Regions from separate parts of the Halomonas sp. THAF12 genome, predicted to be linked through region 1. Evidence: predicted binding sites of a transcription regulator. Region 1 holds the regulator's gene; each other region holds the start of a gene.
The links. The regulator sigma-54, encoded in region 1, starts transcription at its own class of promoters, with help from an activator protein. The targets are predictions, from matches to a motif close to TGGCACNNNNNTTGCTNT.
Positions count from the first base shown of each region.

Region 1 (7,616 bases):
GCGGTGGGTCATGGCCTCGAAGGCGACTTCAATCGCAAGGGCAGCTCGGCCTTCGCCGGGCGCATGGGCGAGCGGGTGGCCGCGCCCGGGGTGACCGTGGTCGATGACGGCACCCTGGCCGACCGTCGCGGTTCGCTGTCCGTCGACGACGAGGGCACGGCGACCCAGTGCACCACGCTGATCGAGGACGGCATCCTCACCGGCTACATGCAGGACAAGCTCAACGCCCGGCTGATGGGCATGGCGCCCACCGGCAACGCCCGCCGCGAGTCCTTCGCCCACATGCCGATGCCGCGCATGACCAATACCTACATGCGCGCCGGCCAGGACGACCCCGCCGACATCATCAAGAGCGTCTCCCGCGGCATTTATGCCGTGAGCTTCGGCGGCGGCCAGGTGGACATCACCTCGGGCAAGTTCGTGTTCTCGGCCAGCGAGGCCTACCTGATCGAGGACGGCCGCATCACCGCGCCGGTCAAGGGCGCGACCCTGATCGGCAACGGCCCGGAGGCCATGGGCCGCGTGTCGATGATCGGCCATGACCTGGAGCTGGATACCGGCATCGGCGTGTGCGGCAAGGAAGGGCAGGGCGTGCCGGTGGGCGTCGGTCAGCCGACGCTGAAGCTCGACGAGCTGACCGTCGGCGGCACCCAGTCGTAGCAAGGAAGCCGCTGCGGAACGGAACTGATGGGGATGGGCGCCGGGGACAAGGTGAAGCGAGGGTTTTTGCCATGGGTGAGGCGATTCTCGCCGAACGGGTTGGCCATGGATGGCCAGCACCGGTCCTGCAAGCGAAGCAGGATGCGAGAGCGCCGAAGGGCAAAAGTAGCGCCCAGGGATGGGTTCACAGCGCCTCGCGGAGCCTTGTCGCCGGGAAGGCCCATCCCTGGCTGGTCGACTGAGAGATAGCGTCTTGGGCTTTTTGAGGCGTCTTACAGCTCGGCGGTCTCGCGGATCAGCTTGAACAGCCGGCGGGCGTTGGTCGGCGGCTTGCCCTGATCGCGCTCGCGACGGGCGTTGCGGATCAGCTGGCGCAGGGCCTGGCGGTCGACCCCGGGGTAGTCGGCGATGAAGGCCTCGAGCGCGTCGTCGTCCTCGATGAGGCGGTCGCGCCACTGCTCCAGGCGATGGAAGGCGTGGTCGCGGCGCAGCTGCTCGCGGTCCATCTCGTCGAACACCGCCTGGATGCCCTCGAGGTCCTCGCGGCGCATCAGCTTGCCGACGTACTGCATGTGCCGGCGGCGGGCCTCGCGGGCGCGGATGCGGCCGGTTTCCTCGATGGCCGCCAGCAGGTCGTCGGACAGTGGGAAGCGGTCGCGTTCGGCCTCGCGCATGGCGATCAGCCGTTCGCCGAGCTCCTGGAGGGCATGCATCTCGCGCTTGAGCTGCGACTTGCTGGGCCGTTCGTCGGCCGGAGAGAAATCATCCTGGGTCATGCGGCGTCCTGATTCATGAGAGGGGCGTTAGGCATCGGCCCAGTATACCAGCCCGCCGCGTCGGGCTGGCCAAACGACCATGTTGTGTATCGGCCGCGTGGCCGGTCGAGTGAGGAGTCAAGACGATGACACAGGCTTTCGATGCCGTCGCCCAGCAGTCGCTGCTGGAAACCCGCGCCGAGGCGGCCCTGGCGCTGGCCCGCCGGCTCGGCGCCGATGCCTGCGAGGTGGGCGCCAGCGTCGACCAGGGCGTGGGGGTCAACGTGCGCGAGGGCGAGGTCGAGACCGTCGAGCTGTCCCGCGATCAGGGCATCGCGGTGACCGTCTATGTCGGCCAACGCAAGGGCAGTGCCTCGTCCACCGATGCCTCGGAGGCGTCGATCCGGGACGTGGTCGAGAAGGCCATGGCCATCGCCCGCTATACCGGCGAGGATCCGGCCTCGGGGCTCGCCCCGGCCGAGCTGATGGCCCGGGAACTGCCGGACCTCGACGTCCATCATCCCTGGGCGCTGTCCACCGAGGAGGCGGTCGAGCTGGCGCTGGCCTGCGAGAATGCCGGGCGCGGCCAGGCAGGCATCAAGAGCTCCGACGGCGCGGGGCTGTCCAGCGGCGAGGGCGTGCGCGTCTATGCCAACAGTCACGGCTTCCTGGGCAGTCAGCGCGGCAGCCGCCATTCGCTGTCCTGCATGCTGATCGCCGAGGACGAGCACGGCATGCAGCGCGACTACGACTACACCAGCGCCCGCGATCCTCGCGAGCTGCTGGCCCCCGAGGCGGTGGGCGAGAGCGCCGCCCGGCGCACCCTGCGCCGGCTGGGCGGCCAGCGCCCGGCCACCGGGCGGATGCCGGTGCTGTTCGATCCGAGCCTGGCGTCGGGGCTGGTCGGCAGCTTCCTCGGCGCCATCGCCGGCGGCACCCTCTATCGCCAGTCCTCCTTCCTGTGCGACCGCCTCGGCGATGCGCTCTTCCCCGAGTGGTTCTCGCTGCAGGAGAAGCCGCGACTGATGCGCGGCATGGCCAGCAGCGCCTTCGACGGCGATGGCGTGGCGACCCGCGACAACGTCTTCATCGACCAGGGCAGGCTGGCCAGCTACATGCTGTCCGCCTACAGCGCGCGGCGGCTGGGCATGGAGACCACCGGCAACGCCGGCGGCGCCCGCAACCTGCGCCTCACCGCGCCGCTCGAGTCCCAGGAGGCCCTGCTCGCGCGCATGGATCGCGGCGTGCTGGTCACCGAGCTGATGGGCCAGGGCGTCAACGGCGTCACCGGTGACTACTCCCGCGGCGCCGCGGGCTTCTGGGTCGAGAACGGCCGCATCCAGCATCCGGTGGAGGAATTCACCATCGCCGGCAACCTGGCGACGATGTTCCAGGGGCTGGTCGGCGTCGGCGACGACATCGACACCCGCGGCAGCATTCACACCGGCAGCTGGCTGATCGACGAGATGACCGTGGCCGGCAGCTGAGCCGGCCACGGTAACGACACTCCAAACACAAAGCCCGCGAGATACTCGCGGGCTTTTTTCGTTCGAGGCTCGGTCGCGTGTCGCGTCAGGTCTCTTCGTCGAAGCGGGCCTCGAACAGGGCTTCCAGCGCGTCCAGCACCGCCTCGCCGTCGTCGCCGTCGGCCTCCAGGGTCAGCTCGGTGCCGCAGGGGGCGGCCAGCATCAGCAGCGCCATGATGTTGGCGGCATCGGCCTGCTGGTCGCCGTGGCAGACGATGACCCGCGAGGCGAAGGGCTGGCAGCACTGCACCAGGCGGGTGGCGGCGCGGGCGTGCAGGCCGCGCTTGTTGGTCAGGGTGAGCTTGCGGCTGGGCACGTGACTAGCGATCCTTGGCGTCGTTCGGGGCGGGGAGCGTGAGTTGCAGGCCGAGCTCGCGGTGACGCAGGCGAACGCCGGCGTGGGTCTCGGCGAGTCGCCGGGACAGCCGCTCGGCCAGGTAGGTGGAGCGATGCTGACCGCCGGTGCAGCCGATCGCCACGGTCAGGTAGCTGCGCTGGCTGGCCCGGTAGCGGGGCAGCCAGCGCTCGACCCAGGCCAGGATGTCGGCGGCCATCTCGTCGACCACCGGATAGCTCTCGAGGAAGGCGATCACGCTGTCGTCGCGGCCGGTCGCCTCGCGCAGCCGCGGGTCCCAGTAGGGGTTGGGCAGGCAGCGGACGTCGAACACGATATCGGCGTCGAGCGGCACGCCGCGCTTGAAGCCGAAGGACTCGAGGGTCAGCGTCAGCCCTTCGCGGCGATGGCCGGCCACCTGGTCGGTGATGCGGCCGCGCAGGTCGTGCACCGAGAGCCGCGAGGTGTCGATCAGCAGGTCGGCGAGGTCGCGGATCTCTGCCAGGGCGTCTTCCTCGCGGTCGATCGCCTCGGCCAGCGTCATCTCGGTGTCCCGGGTCAGGGGGTGGCGGCGCCGGGTGGCGGAATAGCGCTCCAGCAGGATGCGTGCGTCGGTGGTCAGATAGATCACCTGGCACTGGATGTCGCGGGAGCGGACGTCCTCGAGCAGCGCCGGGAAGCGCTCCAGGGCGTGGGGCAGGTTACGGGCGTCGATGCTGACCGCCACGGCGCTGCGAAGGGACTGACCGCTGCGCAGCTCGTCGACCAGCGGGCCAAGCAGCATCGCCGGCAGGTTGTCGATGGCGTAGAAGCCGAGGTCCTCGAGGGCCTGCAGGGCGATCGACTTGCCGGAGCCGGAGCGTCCGCTGATGATGACGAGCTGCATGACGGGTCGGGTCTCCTGGTCGAGGCGGCGGCGCTCAGCCGCGACCGCTGGCGGCCGGTGCCTGTCGTCGGATGGCGTCGAGGAGGCTGTCGTGAAGCTCGCGCTGGCTGCCGGCCCGGCGCAGGGCGCTGCGGGTCTCGGCGTCGTTCATCACGCTGGCCACCTGGCCGAGCAGGGCAAGGTGGGCGTCGTCGGCTTCCTCGGGAACCAGCAGCACGAACACCAGGTCGACGGGTTCGCCGTCGATGGCATCGAAGTCGACCGGTTCGGCGAGCTTGAGAAAGCCGGCGATGGGCGCCTTGCAGTGCGGGTTGCGGGAGTGGGGAATGGCGACCCCGTGCCCGATGCCGGTGCTGCCCAGCCGTTCGCGCCCGATCAGCCGGCTGAAGACTTCCTGGCTGTCGAGACTCGGAATGTTCTGGGCAATGAAGGTGCTGAAGAATTCCAGCACCCGTTTCTTGCTCCCCCCGGGCACGCCGAAGAGGGTGCGCTCGGGGGGAAGGATGGTTTCAAGAGACATGACTCAGCGGACGCTTGCGGCGCCCTGGGCGCGGGCCTGGGTCTTTTCCTTGTGCTTGACGAGCTGGCGGTCCAGCTTGTCGGCAAGGGCGTCGATGGCGGCGTACATGTCGGCATCCATCGCTTCGGCGTGCAGATCGGCACCGGCGGCGTGCAGCGTGCAGGCGGCCTGCTGGCGTTCTTTTTCGACGGAGAGCGTGACCTGAACGGTGGTGATGTTGTCGTAGTGACGTTCCAGGCGGGAGAGCTTCTCCTGCACGTAGTCACGCAGGGGCTCGGTCAATTCCACGTGATGGCCGGTGAGGTTGACTTGCATGACACGCTCCTTGCTCCTTGGGTGGTGACTCGATTGTAACCCTTTTTGATGCCTTGCAAACCCCCCGCGACAGACGCGTTTTCACGCTCTGGAAATCGCCTTCGGCGGGGTCTCAGCCGAGGCGTTTCCGCTGGCTGGAAGACGGGATGTGCATCGCTTCGCGATACTTGGCGACGGTGCGACGGGCGACCTCGATGCCCTCCTCGGCGAGCAGGGTGACCAGCTTGCTGTCGGACAGCGGCTTGCGTGGCGGCTCGCCCTCGATCAGCTTGCGGATGCGGGCGCGGATCGCGGTGCTGGAGTGGGCGTCCTCGCCGTCGCCGACCTGGCTGGAGAAGAAGTACTTGAGTTCGAAGACGCCGCGCGGCGTGTGGATGAACTTCTGGGTGGTGACCCGGGAGATGGTCGATTCGTGCATCTCCACGGCCTGGGCGATGTCGGCCAGGATCAGCGGCTTCATGGCTTCCTCGCCGCGCTCGAGGAACTCGATCTGACGGGTCATCACCTCGTGGCCGACCCGCAGCAGGGTATCGTTGCGGCTGGCCAGGCTCTTGATCAGCCAGCGCGCCTCCTGCAGGTGGTCCTTGAGAAACTGGTTGTCGTCGCTCTTGTCCGCGCGCTTGATCAGCGCCGCGTAGTCGGGCTGGATGCGCAGCCGCGGCATCGCCTCGGGGTTGAGCTCGACGCGCCAGCCCTGGGGGGTGTGGCGGGCGATCAGGTCGGGAATCACGTAGTCGCTGTCGCCGCTGGCGAATTCGCTGCCCGGCCGTGGGTCGAGGCCGCGGATCAGGGCGATGACCTCTTCGAGGGTATCGTCATCGAGCCCCAGGCGCCGCTTGAGCAGCCGGCGATCGTTGCCGGCCAGGGCCTCCAGGAACTGGCGCACCAGGCGCCGGGCCTGGGGCAGCAGCGGGGTGTCATCGGGCAGGGTGGCGAGCTGCAGCAGCAGGCACTCGCGCAGATCGCGGGCGAACACCCCGGTGGGCTCGAACTGCTGCAGGCGCAGCAGCACCGCTTCGACCTCACGGGTGGCGAGCCCCTCGAGGCCCTGGGCGCGCAGGCCATCGCGCAGCTCGTCCAGCGGCTGATCCAGATAGCCGTCCGGGGTCACGGCATCGATCAGGCTCTCGGCGATGCGCCTCTCGCGCTCATCGAGACCGCTCATCGCCAACTGCCAGACGAGATGGCTCTGCAGGCTCTGGCCGGCGGCCTGGCGCTCGAAGTCGGGGGCCTCACCGCTGCCGCCGGCGTCCTGGAAGGTGTCGGACCAGTCGCTGTCGACGCTGAGCTCTTCCGGGATCTCGTCCGACCAGTCGTCGTCCGGCGTCTCGCTGACGGCCTGTTCGCCGAAGTCGTCCTCGAGCTCGAGCATGGGATTGGCCTCGAGGGCCTGCTGGACCTCCTGGCGCAGATCGAGGGTCGAGAGCTGCAGCAGGCCGATGGCCTGCTGCAGCTGAGGGGTCATGGTCAGCTGGGTGCCGACACGCAGTTGAAGGGATGCCTTCATGGCCATGGGCGAGCGGTCCGATCCTGCGGTGAAGAGGTCTTCCACCCTAGTGCCCGGGCGTCCGCCATGCAAGCGTGTTCGCAGCAATTAGCGTGCCAACGGCAATCACCATGCCCGTCCGTGCATGGCGGCAGTATATCAGTGACTTGCGAAGACCAAGGGGTCAGAGGCGGAAGTCCTGGCCCAGGTAGACGTCGCGCACCCGCTGGTTGGCGAGGATCTCCTCGGCGTCACCCTCGGCGATGATCTGGCCGTCGCCGACGATGTAGGCGCCGTCGCAGATGTCCAGCGTCTCGCGCACGTTGTGGTCGGTGATCAGCACGCCGATCTCGCGCGCCTTGAGCTGGCGGATGATGCCCTTGATGTCGCCCACCGAGATGGGGTCGACGCCGGCGAAGGGCTCGTCGAGCAGGATGAAGTCGGGCTCGGTGGCCAGCGCCCGGGCGATCTCGACCCGCCGGCGTTCGCCGCCGGACAGGCTCATGCCCAGGTTGTCGCGGATGTGGGTGATGTGGAATTCCTCCAGCAGCGCCTCCAGGCGCGCCTTGCGGCCGCTGCGGTCGAGGTCGCGGCGGGTCTCGAGGATCGCCATGATGTTGTCGGCCACCGACAGCTTGCGGAAGATCGAGGCTTCCTGTGGCAGGTAGCCGATCCCGGCCTGGGCGCGCTGATGCATGGCGGCGCCGGAGAGGTCGCGGTCGTCGATGGCGACACGGCCGGCGTCGGCGCGGACCAGCCCGACGATCATGTAGAAGGAGGTGGTCTTGCCGGCGCCGTTGGGGCCCAGCAGGCCGATGATGCGGCCCTGCTGGATCTCCAGGCTGATGTCGTGGACCACGCGGCGACGCTTGTAGCTCTTGGCCAGGTTCCGGGCGCTCAGGGTCTTCATGGGCCGTCCTGCTGTTCCGGCTCGAGGGTCATGCGCACGCGCTGGCTCTCGCCGACGCCCTGGGCGTCGGAGCGGGCCTGCACCACCCGGCGATCGAGGAAGTATTCGAGGTAGCCGCCGTCGAAGGTGTCGCCGCCCTGGTGCAGCTCGGCCTGGTCGACCAGCTCGATGCGCCGCTCGGCCACGTGGTAGATCACGGTGCGGCCCCAGGCGCGGACCAGCGG
Region 1 covers NZ_CP045399.1:2,587,347-2,594,962, reverse strand. The annotation lists gene tldD (metalloprotease TldD) at 1-660, shown strand, start outside; gene yjgA (ribosome biogenesis factor YjgA) at 933-1,436, opposite strand; gene pmbA (metalloprotease PmbA) at 1,562-2,902, shown strand; gene FIU88_RS11960 (HPr family phosphocarrier protein) at 2,988-3,257, opposite strand; gene rapZ (RNase adapter RapZ) at 3,262-4,161, opposite strand; gene FIU88_RS11950 (PTS sugar transporter subunit IIA) at 4,196-4,681, opposite strand; gene raiA (ribosome-associated translation inhibitor RaiA) at 4,685-4,996, opposite strand; gene FIU88_RS11940 (RNA polymerase factor sigma-54) at 5,109-6,509, opposite strand; gene lptB (LPS export ABC transporter ATP-binding protein) at 6,667-7,392, opposite strand; gene lptA (lipopolysaccharide transport periplasmic protein LptA) at 7,389-7,616, opposite strand, start outside.

Region 2 (7,616 bases), 1.0 Mb from region 1:
ACTTCCTCGTCCTCGCACTGGCCCTCGATCAGGCCCAGGTCCAGCTCGTGGTGGCGCACGCCGTCGATGATGGTGCGGGTGTTGCGTACCTGCAGGCGGATGCGGCTGCCCGGATGCTGCTGCATGAAGTCGCTGATCAGCAGCGTGGCCAGGTAGTTGCCGATGGTCAGGGTGGCGCCCACATCGAGGGTGCCGACGCCCTGCTGGCCGCGCAGCAGTTCCTCGACCTCCTCGGCACGGTCGAGCAGCGCCACGGCCTTGGGCAGCAGCTGGAAGCCCAGGGCGTTGAGCTTGAGGCGCTTGCCGATGCGGTCGAGCAGGCGGCAGTCGAACTGGCGTTCCAGCTCGGCCAGGGCGGTGCTGGCCGCCGACTGGGACAGCGCCAGGGCGCGGGCGGCGTGGGAGACGCTCTCGTGCTGGGCCACGGCCACGAACACCTCGAGCTGGCGCAGGGTATAGCGCATGGGGAGGGCTCCGGATCAGTATATCTGGAGTATAGATAAGCTTTATCCATACAACCCATTTAACAGATATCCTGCCGTCTCTTAGAATCCTCTGCAAAGATCAATCGGCGCAATTATGAGTTTTCGGTATATGCGCTCTCGCGAAACATAGGAGTCGGCATGAGCAAGTTCGCCCTGGAAGAAGTCCTCAGCGTTCATCACTGGAACGACACCCTGTTCAGCTTCAAGACCACCCGCGAGCGCAGCCTGCGCTTCAAGAACGGTCAGTTCGTGATGATCGGCCTGGAAGTCGACGGCAAGCCGCTGATGCGCGCCTACTCCGTGGCCAGCCCCAACTACGAGGATCACCTGGAGTTCTTCTCCATCAAGGTGCCGGACGGCCCGCTGACCTCACGCCTGCAGCACCTCAAGGTCGGCGACCAGATCATGGTCAGCCGCAAGCCCACCGGTACCCTGGTCACCGACGACCTGCTGCCGGGCCGCAACCTCTACCTGCTGTCCACCGGCACCGGCCTGGCGCCGTTCATGAGCCTGATCCAGGATCCGGAGGCCTACGAGCGCTTCGAGAAGATCGTGCTGATCCACGGCGTGCGCACCGTCAGCGAGCTGGCCTATGCCGACTTCATCACCAAGGAACTGCCGGCCCACGAGTACCTGGGCGAGGAGATCAGCGAGAAGCTGGTCTACTACCCGACCGTGACCCGTGAGGAGTTCCACACCATGGGCCGCCTGACCGACCATATCCGCAGCGGCAAGCTGGCCGAGGACACCGGCCTGCCGCCGCTGGACCCGAAGCAGGACCGCGCCATGATCTGCGGCAGCCCGGCCATGCTCGACGAGACCAGTGCGCTGCTGGACGAGCTGGGCTTCAACATCTCGCCGCGCCTCGGCGAGCCCGGCGACTACGTCATCGAGCGCGCCTTCGTCGAGAAGTAAGCGGCCAGCGCCGAGCTACAAGAAAACCCCGAAGGTTGAGCCTTCGGGGTTTTCTTTTGCTTCCGGCGATTTCAGCTTGCCGCTTAGACGGCGTCTTTATCCGTCTCGCCGGTGCGAATGCGGCGGTGCGGCGTTCCGCTGACCTGCTCCAGGGCGGTGACGAAGATCTTGCCATCGCCGATCTTGCTGCAGGGTTAAGCGCGACCTGGGTAATCAGACGGCGTCTTTATCCGTCTCGCCGGTGCGAATGCGGATGACCTGCTCCAGGGCGGTGACGAAGATCTTGCCATCGCCGATCTTGCCGGTGTTCGCGACCTGGGTGATGGCGTCGATCACCTGCTCGGTCATCGGCTCGTCCACGGCCACCTCGAGCTTCACCTTGGGCAGGAAGTCGACGACGTACTCGGCGCCGCGATAGAGCTCGGTGTGGCCCTTCTGACGGCCGAAGCCCTTGACCTCGGTGACGGTGATGCCCTGGACGCCGATGTCGGAGAGCGCCTCGCGGACGTCGTCGAGCTTGAACGGTTTGATGATGGCGGTCACCAGCTTCATGGTCATCTCCTCGATGGTTCGTATCCGATGGCGCCACTCGCCATCCCTGACGGAATCATTGTGCCAGAGCATACACCCACGGCGTGAAGAACAAAAAAATGGCCCCGCGAGGGGCCATTTCGTGTTGCCGTCAGGACGGGGCGATCAGGAGCGCGCGGCCATGTGCGACTGGCCGGCGCTTTCGCTGCGGGCACGACCGGAGGAGCCGCCGCCACCGTGCACCTTGGAGACGGTGAACTCGGGGTAGGCCTCGAGACCGCACTCGGCCAGGTCGACGCCCTCGTATTCCTCTTCCTCGCTGACGCGGACGCCCATGATCGCCTTGATGATCAGCCACACCACCAGGCTGGCGAGGAAGACCCAGGCGAAGATGCCGAGGATGCCGATGATCTGGGCGCCGAAGGAGGCACCGTCGTTGGTCAGCGGCACGGCGAGCACGCCCCAGATGCCGACCACGCCGTGGGCGGAGATGGCACCGACCGGGTCATCGAGCTTCAGCTTGTCGAGGCTGATGATGGAGACCACCACCAGCAGGCCACCGACGGCACCGATCAGGGTGGCGCCCAGGGCGCTGGGCGACAGCGGATCGGCGGTGATGGACACCAGGCCGGCGATGGCGCCGTTCAGGGCCATGGTCAGGTCGGCCTTGCGGAACCAGGCCTTGGCCAGGATCAGCGCGGCGATCACGCCGCCGGCGGCCGCGGCGTTGGTGTTCACCAGCACCTGGGCCATGTTGTTGGCGGAGCTCACGTCGGACACCTTCAGCTCGGAGCCGCCGTTGAAGCCGAACCAGCCCATCCACAGGATGAAGGTACCCAGGGTGGCCAGCGGCATGTTGGCGCCGGGGATGGCGAAGATGCTGCCGTCCTTGCCGTACTTGCCCTTGCGCGGACCGAGCACCAGCACGCCGGCCAGCGCCGCGGCCGCACCGGCCATGTGCACGATGCCGGAACCGGCATAGTCGGAGAAGCCGAGCTCGGAGAGCCAGCCGCCGCCCCAGGTCCAGTAGCCGGAGACCGGGTAGATGACGCCGGTCATCACCACGGCGAAGGCCAGGAAGGCCCACAGCTTCATGCGCTCGGCCACGGCACCGGAGACGATGGACATGGCGGTGGCCACGAACACGACCTGGAAGAAGAAGTCGGCGCGCATGGAGTAGTAGGGAGCGTCGTCGCCGCCGGCGGTGACCGCGGCCACGGTGTTGTCGTCACCCAGCAGGAAGCCCAGGTTGGGCAGGATGCCGCCCGCGTCGCCGGAGTACATCAGGTAGTAGCCCAGCAGCAGGTACATGGTGCAGGCGATGGCGAACAGGGCGATGTTCTTGGTCAGGATCTCGGCGGTGTTCTTGGACCGCACCAGGCCGGCCTCGAGCATCGAGAAGCCCGCGGCCATCCACATCACCAGGACGCCGCAGATCAGGAAGTAGAAGGTATCGAGCGCATAGCTCAGCTCGGTAATCTCGTTCATGGCTGTCACTCCAGACGGAAAGGGAGAGAGGCGGTCGGGTTAGACGGCGTCGGCACCGCGCTCGCCGGTACGGATGCGGATGACATCCTCGAGCGGAGTCACGAAGACCTTGCCGTCGCCGATCTTGCCGCTGTTGGCGGCGCTGCAGATGGCGTCCAGCACGGTGTCGAGGCGGCCATCATCGACGGCGATCTCGACCTTGACCTTGGGCAGGAAGTCGACGACGTACTCGGCGCCGCGATAGAGCTCGGTGTGGCCCTTCTGGCGGCCGAAGCCCTTGACCTCGGTGACGGTGATGCCCTGAACGCCGTTGTCGGCGAGCGCCTCGCGCACGTCGTCGAGCTTGAAGGGCTTGATAATGGCGGTAATCAGCTTCATCCCGGATCTCCCCATTGGATGAGCGCGGGCTGCTCCGCGCGGTGTGTGTGCAGGTTTTCCTGTCATTGCTTAAAACGTGCCACTAAACCGAATTTGCCATGGTTTTCATGATCTTGTTTTTCCAACCTGACCCGATGGTGAGATTCTGGTGCAGGCGGGGCAGGGCGCCGTGCACTGATTTGATGCCGGTGAGCGATCGCTTCGCACCATCCGGGGGCGAAGCCCGCGGCACGCGGGAATGCGCCCGTCGAACGGCTTGCGTATCCTTGGAGTCAGCCCCATTCCACTCAGGAGAGAGATCATGGTCAGCCAAGACCGCATCGGCCGCCTGGCCCAGCAGATCGGCGAGCGCCTGCAGGGCGCCTCACAGGCGCCGGAAGACGTGCAGAAAGGCATTCAGCAGGTGGTGCGCGGCGCCTTCGACCGGCTCGAGCTGGTGTCGCGGGAGGACTTCGACATCCTGATGGACGTGCTGCAGCGCACCCGCGGCCGGGTCGAGGCGCTGGAGCAGCAGGTCGCCGCCCTGGAAGAGGCGCTGGACGCCAGCCGCTCGGGCGGCGAGGTGCCGGCCGTGGCGGACGAGGCCTCGATCGATGCTGCGGCAGCCGACGCTGCGGCAGCCGATGCTGCGGCAGCCGGTGCTGCGGCGGACGAGGAGCCCCCGTCCTCCCCCGAGGAGGGCGCCGGCGAGTCCGGCCGCTGATCCCGAGCCGCCACCGGGCGGTCCCCGCCGTGCTGAACTAGCCTTAAGGGCAGAATCAGCGCGAGGGACCGCCGATGACCCTGTCGATCGTTCGCACCCGGGCCGGTCTCGGCCTCGAGGCCCCCGAGGTGCTGGTGGAAGTGCATCTGGCCAACGGCCTGCCCGGCATCACCCTGGTCGGGCTGCCGGAGACGGCCGTCAGGGAGAGCCGCGAGCGGGTGCGCAGTGCGCTCGTCAACGCCGGCTTCGACTTCCCGCTGCGTCGCATCACCCTCAACCTCGCGCCCGCCGACCTGCCCAAGGAAGGCGGGCGCTTCGACCTGCCCATCGCCCTGGGGATATTGGTGGCCTCGGGGCAGATTCCCGCCGCGGCGCTGGCCGAGACCGAATGCGCGGGCGAGCTCGCCCTGGACGGGGCGCTGCGCCCGGTGGCCGGGGTGCTGCCGCTGGCGCTGGCCACGCGCCGTGCCGGGCGGCGGCTGATCGTGCCCCGGGCCAACGCCGATGAGGCGGCGCTGGCCGGCGGCCTCGAGGTGCTGCCCGCCGATCATCTGCTCGAGGTGGTGGCGCACCTGCTGGGGCAGGCGCCGATCGCACCCCATCGGGCGTCGCGTCCCGCCGAGGCCCCGTTGGCGGGGGCCGACCTCGCCGAGGTGCGGGGCCAGCATCAGGCCCGGCGGGCCCTGGAGGTCGCCGCCAGCGGCGGCCACAACCTGCTGCTGGCCGGCCCGCCCGGCACCGGCAAGACCATGCTGGCCAGTCGCCTGCCCGGCATCCTGCCGCCGCTGACCGAGGACGAGACCCTGGAGGTGGCGGCGGTGCGCTCGGTGTGCGGGCTGCCGCTCGACGAGGGCTGGGGGCGCCGGCCCTTCCGGGCGCCCCACCACACCGCCAGCGCGGTGGCGCTGGTCGGCGGCGGGTCGCGGCCCAGGCCCGGCGAGATCTCGCTGGCCCACCGCGGCGTGCTGTTTCTCGACGAGCTGCCCGAATTCCCCCGCCAGGTGCTCGAGGTGATGCGCGAGCCCATGGAATCCGGGCGCATCCATATCGCCCGCGCCAGCCACGAGCGGCGCTATCCGGCGCGCTTCCAGCTGGTGGCGGCGATGAACCCCTGCCCCTGCGGCCATCTCGGCGATCCACGCCGGGCCTGCCACTGCACCGCCGCCCAGATCCAGCGCTATCAGGCGCGACTCTCCGGCCCGCTGCTCGACCGCATCGACCTGCAGGTGGAGGTGCCGGCGCTGCCGCCGGAGCAGCTGACCGCCCATGAGCGAGGCGAGCCCTCGGAGGCGGTGCGCGAGCGGGTGCTGGCGGCCCGCGAGCGCCAGTGGGCGCGCGGCGCGCTCAACGCCCATCTGGCCAGCCGCGAGCTGGAGGACGCCTGCGCGCTGAACGGGGCGGATCGGGCCTGGCTGGCCGGGGTGCTGGAACGGCTGAACCTCTCGGCGCGGGCCTATCACCGGGTGCTGCGGGTGGCGCTGACCCTGGCCGACCTGGCCGGCGAGGCACGCCCCGGGCGCGAGCAGCTGATCGAGGCGATCGGCTATCGCCAGCTCGATCGGCTGCTGCAGGGGCGCTGAAGGGAAGAGGTGTCGGCCTTGTCCGGAGGCTGGTCCAGGCCTCGCCTAGAGCGCGCTGGCGTCCAGGGCGCCATCCAGCTGCGCCTGCCACAGCGGCGTGTCGCTGCCGGGGCGGCGCAGGGTCAGCTGCAGGCGATAGGGCAGCAGGGTGCGGTCGGACAGCGCGAGACGCGGGCCGGCCGCGATCAGCCGGCTGTCCAGTCGCCACTGATTGGCCTCGGCACCCCGTGACAGCGCGGGCTGCCAGTCCAGCACCTGGGGGCTCTGCTCGAGTCCCAGCAGGGCGCGGGTCAGGCTCTCGAGCAGGCGATCGCTGCCGACGCCGAGGCCGGCATCGACCTCCGGCGTGGCCAGCAGCAGCACCTCGTCGGTCAGGGGGCTCGGCAGCGGCGGCGCCTCGCCCACCCGCTCCGCGGCCCGTTCGCCGAGGCCGAACAGCGCCTGGCGGACCGTCTGGGGGTGCTCCGGGCCACCGGTGGCGCAGCCGGTGAGCAGCAGCACCGTCATCACAAGCGTCAGCAGGGGCGGCAGCAGGGCGAAGCGGCGACGGCTCATCGGCGGGAGGCCCTCCGGGCGGTGGGCGAGGGAGCGTCGGCTTCCTCGAGGTTGGCGATGAAGCGCGTGAGCTCCTCGAACAGCACCCGGCGGATCGGCTCGGCCTCGTTGACCAGGTGATGGCGGGCCTCGGGGTGGCGATGGACCTCGGCCCGCGGGAACTTGCGCGTCAGCACCTCCAGGTTCCACTCCCAGTCCACCGTCAGGTCCTGCTCGCCCTGCAGGATCAGCGTCGGCAGCGGGCTGGCCGGCATGGCCAGCAGCCGCGGCATCCAGCGGCGCATGGCGTCCACCCACTCCATGGCCAGCCGGTCCGGCTGCAGCGGGTCGCTCTCGCGCAGGAAGGTGGCGAAGTCGCTGTCGGTGGAGTTCTCGCGGAAGCGGCGCGGCACCGAGCGCACGAAGGGGCCCAGCAGGCGGTGCAGCCAGCTCGACTGGTTCCAGCCCCAGGGGCGTACCAGCGGGGCCAGCAGCGCCAGGCCGCTCCAGTGGCCGTCGTCGCCCCGGCGCAGGGCGTCGGTGGCGAGGATCGCCGCGCCGGTGCTCTGGCCGATGCCGACCCAGGGGCGGGGCGCCAGGTCGCGGGCGGTCAACTGGGTCTGCAGGTTGTCCAGGCAGCTGCCATAGTCATCGAAGTCGGCGATGGTGGCGCGGGGGCCGCTGGACAGCCCGTGACCCGGCAGGTCCCACAGCACCACCTGCCAGCCGCGCTCGAGCAGGCACTCGAGCAGGTGGCGGTAGAGGCCGAGGTGATCGTAGTAGCCGTGCACCACGAACACGGTGCCGCGGGGCGACGGCGGGCGCCAGATCTGGGTCCACAGGCGGAAGCCGTGAGCGTCCACGTATCCCACGTGCAGGCCCACCCGCTCGGCGAGCAGCGGCGCCAGGCCGTAGTGGCCCAGATAGCCCTTGAGCGGGCGGCCGGACGGATCGGCCGGGGCGATGGGGCCGAGCGCCTGCAGGGGAGTGAAGTCGGTCATC
Region 2 covers NZ_CP045399.1:3,616,250-3,623,865, reverse strand. The annotation lists gene FIU88_RS16865 (LysR family transcriptional regulator) at 1-464, opposite strand, end outside; gene FIU88_RS16860 (ferredoxin--NADP reductase) at 624-1,400, shown strand; partial or broken gene FIU88_RS19460 (P-II family nitrogen regulator) at 1,484-1,585, opposite strand; gene glnK (P-II family nitrogen regulator) at 1,614-1,952, opposite strand; gene FIU88_RS16850 (ammonium transporter) at 2,097-3,419, opposite strand; gene FIU88_RS16845 (P-II family nitrogen regulator) at 3,459-3,797, opposite strand; gene FIU88_RS16840 (accessory factor UbiK family protein) at 4,099-4,500, shown strand; gene FIU88_RS16835 (YifB family Mg chelatase-like AAA ATPase) at 4,575-6,080, shown strand; gene FIU88_RS16830 (hypothetical protein) at 6,126-6,635, opposite strand; gene FIU88_RS16825 (alpha/beta hydrolase) at 6,632-7,615, opposite strand.
Region 2: the regulator sigma-54 is predicted to act here: its motif matches at 2,001-2,018, upstream of glnK (P-II family nitrogen regulator).

Region 3 (7,616 bases), 1.4 Mb from region 1:
ACCTGGCCGATCTTGCCGCGGCGGGTGTTGCCTTCCTTGGAGACGACGGTGACCTGCTGGTTCGGCTTGACGCTGCCGCGGGTGATGCGGCCCAGGCCGATGACGCCGACGTAGCTGTTGTAGTCCAGCGCGGAGACCTGCATCTGGAACGGGGCTTCCAGCTCGACCTTGGGCGGCTCGACGATGTCGACGATGGCCTCGAACATCGGTCGCATGTCGTCGCTCAGCTCTTCCGGCTCGGTGCCGGCGATGCCGTTGAGCGCGGAGCAGTAGACGATCGGGAAGTCGAGCTGCTCGTCGGAGGCGCCGAGGTTGTCGAACAGGTCGAAGATCTGGTCGATGACCCAGTCGGGACGGGCGCCCGGGCGGTCGATCTTGTTGACCACGACGATCGGCTTGAGGCCCTGGTCGAAGGCCTTCTGGGTCACGAAGCGGGTCTGCGGCATCGGGCCGTCGACGGCGTCGACCATCAGCAGCACGGAGTCGACCATGGACATCACGCGCTCGACTTCGCCACCGAAGTCGGCGTGTCCCGGGGTGTCCACGATGTTGATGTGGTAGTCGCGGCCGTTGCCGTCATCCCAGCGGATCGCCGTGTTCTTGGCCAGGATGGTGATGCCGCGTTCCTTCTCCTGGTCGTTGGAGTCCATGATGCGCTCCTGGCCTTCGGCCTTGCGGTCCAGGGTGCCGGACTGCTGGAGGAGCTTGTCGACCAGGGTGGTCTTGCCGTGGTCGACGTGAGCGATGATGGCGATGTTGCGAAGATTCTCGATCACGACGGGATCCTGCTGGGAAAATTGGGGTGGCATTATAGGGTCAGGACCTCGACGCTACCAGCCTTGTGGCGTCCGGAATCCGGATCGTCGCGGTGTTTTTCGCCCGCGCGTCGCCGCGGGGCGCCTGGCGCGGCGGCTGGGCGGCGGAAGCGTCGGGCTGGTGCGCAAGAAAAGACGATGTGCACATATTTGGTGCATCGGGGGCGTGCGAGCGTCATCTTGGGGCGCATTCCGGCGGACGAGAAGGCGCCATGAGCGGGCATGATGCAGATTGGTGACTCTGCACTCTCATGAAGCAGGTTTTTTTCTTCTTTCTTCTCAGTCGTTTATGGAAATGATTTCGGCGAATGTCGCCATTTTGGCACGCCATCTGCATTATTTGGGGCAATGCCATGGTCGTGCATGGCGGCGTGGGCATCGCACCGACGTCATGCTACAACGTCGACTGGACACACCCGCGACCGACGACAGACAGATTCAGCGGAATATCATAACCAGCCACTGTACCCTGGAGGACCTCATGTCCGAGAAGACTCTCGCCCTGATCGAAGAACACGACGTGAAGTGGATCGACCTGCGCTTCACCGACACCAAAGGCAAGGAACAGCACGTCACCATTCCGGCCCGTGACGTCGATGAAGAGTTCTTCGAGAACGGCCAGATGTTCGATGGCTCCTCCATCTCCGGCTGGAAGGGCATCAACGAGTCCGACATGATTCTGCGCCCGGAAGACGGCACCGGCTTCCTCGACCCCTTCACCGAAGACGCCACCCTGATCCTGCGCTGCGACATCATCGAGCCGGCCACCATGCAGGGCTACGAGCGTGATCCGCGCTCCATCGCCAAGCGCGCCGAGGCCTACCTGCAGTCCACCGGCCTGGGCGACACCGCCTTCTTCGGTCCGGAGCCCGAGTTCTTCATCTTCGACGAGGTGCACTGGAAGGCCGACATCGAAGGCGCCATGTACAAGATCACCTCCGAGGAAGGCGCCTGGGCCACCGACCGTCAGGTCGAGGGCGGTAACCTGGCGCACCGTCCGCGCGTCAAGGGCGGCTACTTCCCGGTGCCCCCGGTCGACAGCTTCCACGACATCCGTGGCGCCATGTGCAACACCCTCGAGGCCATCGGCCAGTCCGTCGAGGTGCACCACCACGAGGTCGCCAACGCCGGCCAGAACGAGATCGGCGTCAAGTTCAACACCCTGGTGAAGAAGGCCGACGAACTTCAGGAAATGAAGTACGTGGTGCACAACGTCGCCCACGCCTACGGCAAGACCGCCACCTTCATGCCCAAGCCGCTGGTCGGTGACAACGGTTCCGGCATGCACGTTCACCAGTCCTTCTGGAAGGACGGCGAGAACCAGTTCGCCGGTGACGAGTACGCCGGCCTGTCCGAAATGGCGCTCTACTACATCGGCGGCATCATCAAGCACGCCCGTGCCCTGAACGCCTTCACCAACGCCTCCACCAACTCCTACAAGCGTCTGGTGCCGGGCTTCGAGGCGCCGGTCATGCTGGCCTACAGCGCCCGCAACCGCTCCGCGTCCATCCGCATCCCCTACACCGCGAGCCCCAAGGGCAAGCGCGTCGAGGCTCGTTTCCCCGACCCGACCGCCAACCCGTACCTGTGCTTCGCGGCGATGCTGATGGCCGGTATCGATGGCATCAAGAACAAGATCCATCCCGGCGACGCCATGGACAAGAACCTCTATGACCTGCCGCCGGAAGAAGGCAAGTCCATCCCGACCGTCGCCGAGAGCCTGGACCAGGCCCTCGAGGCGCTGGCCGAGGACCGCGCCTTCCTGACCGAGGGTGGCGTGTTCACCGACGAGATGATCGATGCCTACATCGAGCTCAAGGAAGAGGACGTCGAGCGCCTGCGCATGACCACTCATCCGGTCGAGTTCGACATGTACTACAGCTGCTGATGCCGCGCGGCGCCCGGCGCCGCGCTCCAGCACGCGAAAGGCACGCCCGTGGGCGTGCCTTTTTTTGTGCGTCTTTCTCCCGGGGCCTCCGCCCGGGATCAGTAGATCAGCATATGGCCGCCGATGCCCATGGCGAAGCCGAACACCGCCCCCAGCGGCGGGCCCCAGTGGCGCTCGAGCCGGGCCTGGGGCGCCAGGTCCTGGAACACCGAGTAGAGGATGCCGCCGGCGGCGAACAGCATGATCGCGGCCACCGTGGACGGGTAGGCGGCCAGCCACCAGTAGCCGCTCAGGCCGGCCAGCGGCCCCAGCCAGGCCATGGCGAAGAACATCGTCAGCAGGCGCCGGGTCGAGTAGTGGGTGTTCTCGCGCAGCTCGCGATAGGCGTTGAAGCCCTCCGGCAGGTTCTGCAGCGTCATCAGCAGCGCCAGCAGCACGCCGCTGCCGCCGCCGTAGGCGAAGGCCGCGCCCAGGGCCAGGGCCTCGGGCAGGAAGTCGGCGAGCATGGCGGTGAGCTGGCTGGCGGGGGTGCCGTTGCGGTAGAGGGCGATATCGAGCGCCATGAAGGTCAGGCCGCCGGCGAGGAACCAGGCCATGGCCGGCGCCAGGTCCAGGGCCTCGAAGCTGTTCGGCACCAGCACCAGGGCCACCGCCGAGAGCAGCGCGCCACCGCCGAAGGCGATGATGCCGTGGCGCAGCTCGTTTTCCAGCCAGTTCGGCCGGATGCGCTCCTCCTTGGCCACCCAGCCGCCCAGCGGCATCGCCATGCCGGCCATCAGGGTCAGCGCTATCACCTTCTCCCACGCGTCCATGCAGCTCGCTCCTTGGCTTGTCGTGTCGCAGAATCATCCTACTCGCATTCGCTCGGCCCGCGAACGTGGATTCCGTTCCGGGGCCGCCCTGGTCTAGGCTTGGAGCATGATGACGGCAGGCGCAAGGCGCGCCATGGACGGCCGTCACGGACCCGGGAGAGACACATGCACAAGGTTGTCATGACACTGGCGCTGAGCCTGGCGCTGAGCCTGCCGGCGGCGGCACAGACCATCTATCGCACCACCGACGCCCAGGGCAACGTCGTCTTCACCGACGATCCAAAGCGCGGCGGCGAGGCGATGGAGCTCGATCCGCTCACCGTGGTGCCGTCGCGCCCGGTGCAGCCGCTGTCGAGTGCCTCGCCCGGGCGGGCCGACGGCACCACGCGCTATGGCGAGCCCGGCCAGCCCTTCATGCCCTACGACGTCTTCGCGATCGCCTCCCCCGAGCAGGAGACGACCCTGCCCACCGGCGCCGCGGGCAACGCCCAGGTGCGGCTCGCCATCCGCCCCGACCTGCGCGACGACCATCGCGTGCGGCTGCTGGTGGACGGCCAGGTCAGCCAGTCCGCCATGCACACCGACACCTTCCTGCTCTCCAACCTCAACCGCGGCGAGCACCGGGTGCAGGCCGAGCTGCTCGACGCCTCCGGCGCGGTGCGCCACCGCACCTCGCCGCTGACGCTCTTCGTCCAGCGGGCCAGCGTCAATCTGCCGAGCAATCCCAACAACCCCGCCAACCATTAGCTGCCCCCTCGCCGGCCACATCGACCGCTGTGTCCGGACGGCTCCCCGAGGCCCTGTGACCCGCCCCCGGCGCGTGACGACGGGCGCTTCGATGCCTTCGATCACGCCGGCCGGGTGAGCGAGGGCAGCGCCTTCCGCCATGCCGAGGCGTTGCGCGGCGATCATCCGCCCCGGGACGATCGCCGCCGGCGCGACCATGAGGCATGGCGAGCGCATCACGACCCGCGCGCGCACCTTCGGAAGGCGCCCGAGCGGGAGTAAGCGCGACCTCGCAGTGCGTGCACCAGCTTGGTGCACTACCATGGTGCATGATCCCCATGTCGGATCAGCCGGGAGGCGACGCCATTTCGTCTTCCCCAAAGTGGCGCGCTTCTTGCAGAACTTGAGGGAGGCGCCCCTCCACTCCGCTGCCGGGAATGCACCAATGTATCAACGCCTGATGGAACACCTCACCACCGCCGTGCTGCTGCTGGACGGCCAGCTGCGGCTGCGCTGGATGAATCCGGCGGCGGAGGCCTTGCTGGCGTTGAGCCGCTCGCGGGTGATCGGCCAGCCGCTGCCGGGGCTGGTGAACTCGGAGGACGACATCGGCGAGCTGCTGGCCAAGGCCCGCGACGAGTTCCATCCCTATACCCAGCGCGAGGCGCGCCTGACCCTGCCCACCGGCGACGCGCTGACGGTGGACTACACCGTCACCCCGCTGTCGTCGGACGAGTTGCTGATGGAGCTGGAGCCCCGCGACCGGCTGCTGCGCATCTCCCGCGAGGAGGCGCTGCAGACCCGCCAGGAGACGATCAAGGTGCTGGCGCGCGGGCTCGCCCATGAGGTCAAGAATCCGCTGGGCGGGATCCGCGGCGCCGCCCAGCTGCTGGAGCGTGACCTGGGCGACTCCCGGCTCACCGAGTTCACCCATATCATCGTCGAGGAAGCCGACCGGCTGCGCGACCTGGTGGACGCCATGCTCGGCCCGCATCGCCTCAATCGTCACGAGCCGCTCAACATCCACAAGGTGCTGGAGCGGGTCCGTGCGCTGGTGGCGGTGGAGCATCCCGAGGTGACGTTCACCCGCGACTACGACCCCAGCCTGCCCGATCTGATGGGCGACGAGTCCCAGCTGATCCAGGCCATCCTCAACGTGGCGCGCAACGCCGTGCAGGCGATGACCGAGGCCGGGATCGAGGGGCCCACCCTGGTGCTCAAGACCCGCGCGCGTCGCCAGTTCACCCTGGGCGCCGAGCGCCATCGCCTGGTCTGCCAGGTGAGCCTCATCGACAACGGTCCCGGCATCCCCGAGGAGCTCAAGGAGACGCTGTTCTACCCCATGGTGTCCGGCCGCGCCGAGGGCAGCGGCCTGGGGCTGTCGATCGCCCAGTCGGTCCTGCACCGTCACCAGGGGCTGATCGAGTGCGACTCCCGGCCGGGCCAGACCGAATTCCGACTGCTGATACCGCTGGAGACATCCCATGACTGAAGCCGCACGCGTCATGATCGTCGATGACGATCGCGCCATTCGCTGGGTGCTGGAGCGCGCTCTGGCCCAGCCCGACCTCGAGGTCGAGAGCGTCGAGCGTGCCGACCGGATCCTCGAGCGGCTGCTCGAGGATCCGCCCGACGTGCTGGTCACCGACATCCGCATGCCGGGCCTGGACGGCCTGGACCTGATGGCGAAGGTACGCGAGGCGCATCCGGAGCTGCCGGTGATCGTGATGACCGCCCACTCCGACCTCGACAGCGCGGTGGCCTCCTATCAGGGCGGCGCCTTCGAGTACCTGCCCAAGCCGTTCGATGTCGACGAGGCCCTGGCGCTGGTGCGCCGCGCCGTGGCCCACGCCCGCGAACGCCAGCGCCCGGTCAGTGCCCCTGAGGGGCTGGACACCGAGATCATCGGCGAGGCGCCGGCCATGCAGGAGGTGTTCCGCGCCATCGGCCGGCTGTCGCAGTCGCACATCACGGTGCTGATCAACGGCGAGTCCGGCACCGGCAAGGAGCGCGTCGCCCAGGCGCTGCATCAGCACAGCCCGCGCGGCGGCAAGCCGTTCATCGCCCTGAACATGGCGGCGATTCCCCGCGACCTGATCGAATCCGAGCTGTTCGGCCACGAGAAGGGCGCCTTCACCGGCGCCACGGCCCAGCGCCAGGGCCGCTTCGAGCAGGCCGACGGCGGCACCCTGTTCCTCGACGAGATCGGCGACATGCCGGCCGAGACCCAGACCCGCCTGCTGCGGGTGCTGGCCGACGGCGAGTTCTACCGCGTCGGCGGCCACACCTCGGTGAAGGTCGACGTGCGCATCATCGCCGCCACCCACCAGAACCTGGAGGGCCTGGTCGAGGACGGCCGCTTCCGCGAGGACCTGTTCCACCGCCTCAACGTGATCCGCGTCCACCTGCCCAAGCTCGCCGACCGCCGCGAGGACATCCCGCGCCTGGCGCGCCACTTCCTGGCCGAGGCCGCCAAGGAGCTCGCCACCGACGTCAAGGTGCTGACGCCGGAGGCCGAGGCCCACCTGACGCGGCTGGCCTGGCCGGGCAACGTGCGCCAGCTGGAGAACACCTGCCGCTGGCTGACGGTGATGGCCTCCGGCCGCGAGGTGCTGGTCGAGGACCTGCCGCCGGAGCTGCGCGAGGCCGACGAGGGCGGCGCCGCCGGCGACTGGCGCCTGGCCTTCCGCGACTGGGCCGACCGCGCGCTCGCCGCCGGCCACACCCACCTGCTGGAAGAAGCCGTGCCGGACTTCGAGAAGATCCTGATCGAGACCGCGCTCAAGCACACCGGCGGGCGCAAGGGCGAGGCCGCCGAGCTGCTGGGCTGGGGGCGCAATACGCTGACCCGCAAGCTCAAGACGCTGCTGCCGGAAATGGCGGAGGACTGAGCCGCCGAGCCCTTGGGCTGGGGGCGCAATACGCGCTCTCTCAAGGGCCGGCAAGCTCAAGACGCTGCTGCCGGAGATGGCGGAGGACTGAGCCGCCGAGCCGCTGGGCTGGGGGCGCAATACGCGCTCTCTCAAGGGCCGGCAAGCTCAAGACGCTGCTGCCGGAGATGGCGGAGGACTGAGCCGCCGAGCCGCTGGGCTGGGGGCGCAATACGCGCTCTCTCAAGGGCCGGCAAGCTCAAGACGCTGCTGCCGGAGATGGCGGAGGACTGAGCCGCCGAGCCGCTGGGCTGGGGCGCAATACGCGCTCTCTCAAGGGCCGGCAAGCTCAAGACGCTGCTGCCGGAGATGGCGGAGGACTGAGCCGCCGAGCCGCTGGGCTGGGGGCGCAATACGCGCTCTCTCGAGCGCCGGCAAGCTCGAGACGCTGCTGCCGGAAATGGCGGAGGATTAGGTGCGAGGAGTCAGAGGTAAAGAGTGAGGA
Region 3 covers NZ_CP045399.1:216,343-223,958, forward strand. The annotation lists gene typA (translational GTPase TypA) at 1-776, opposite strand, end outside; gene glnA (glutamate--ammonia ligase) at 1,297-2,703, shown strand; gene FIU88_RS00970 (ZIP family metal transporter) at 2,802-3,515, opposite strand; gene FIU88_RS00975 (DUF4124 domain-containing protein) at 3,681-4,262, shown strand; gene glnL (nitrogen regulation protein NR(II)) at 4,687-5,733, shown strand; gene glnG (nitrogen regulation protein NR(I)) at 5,726-7,132, shown strand.
Region 3: the regulator sigma-54 is predicted to act here: its motif matches at 4,625-4,642, upstream of glnL (nitrogen regulation protein NR(II)).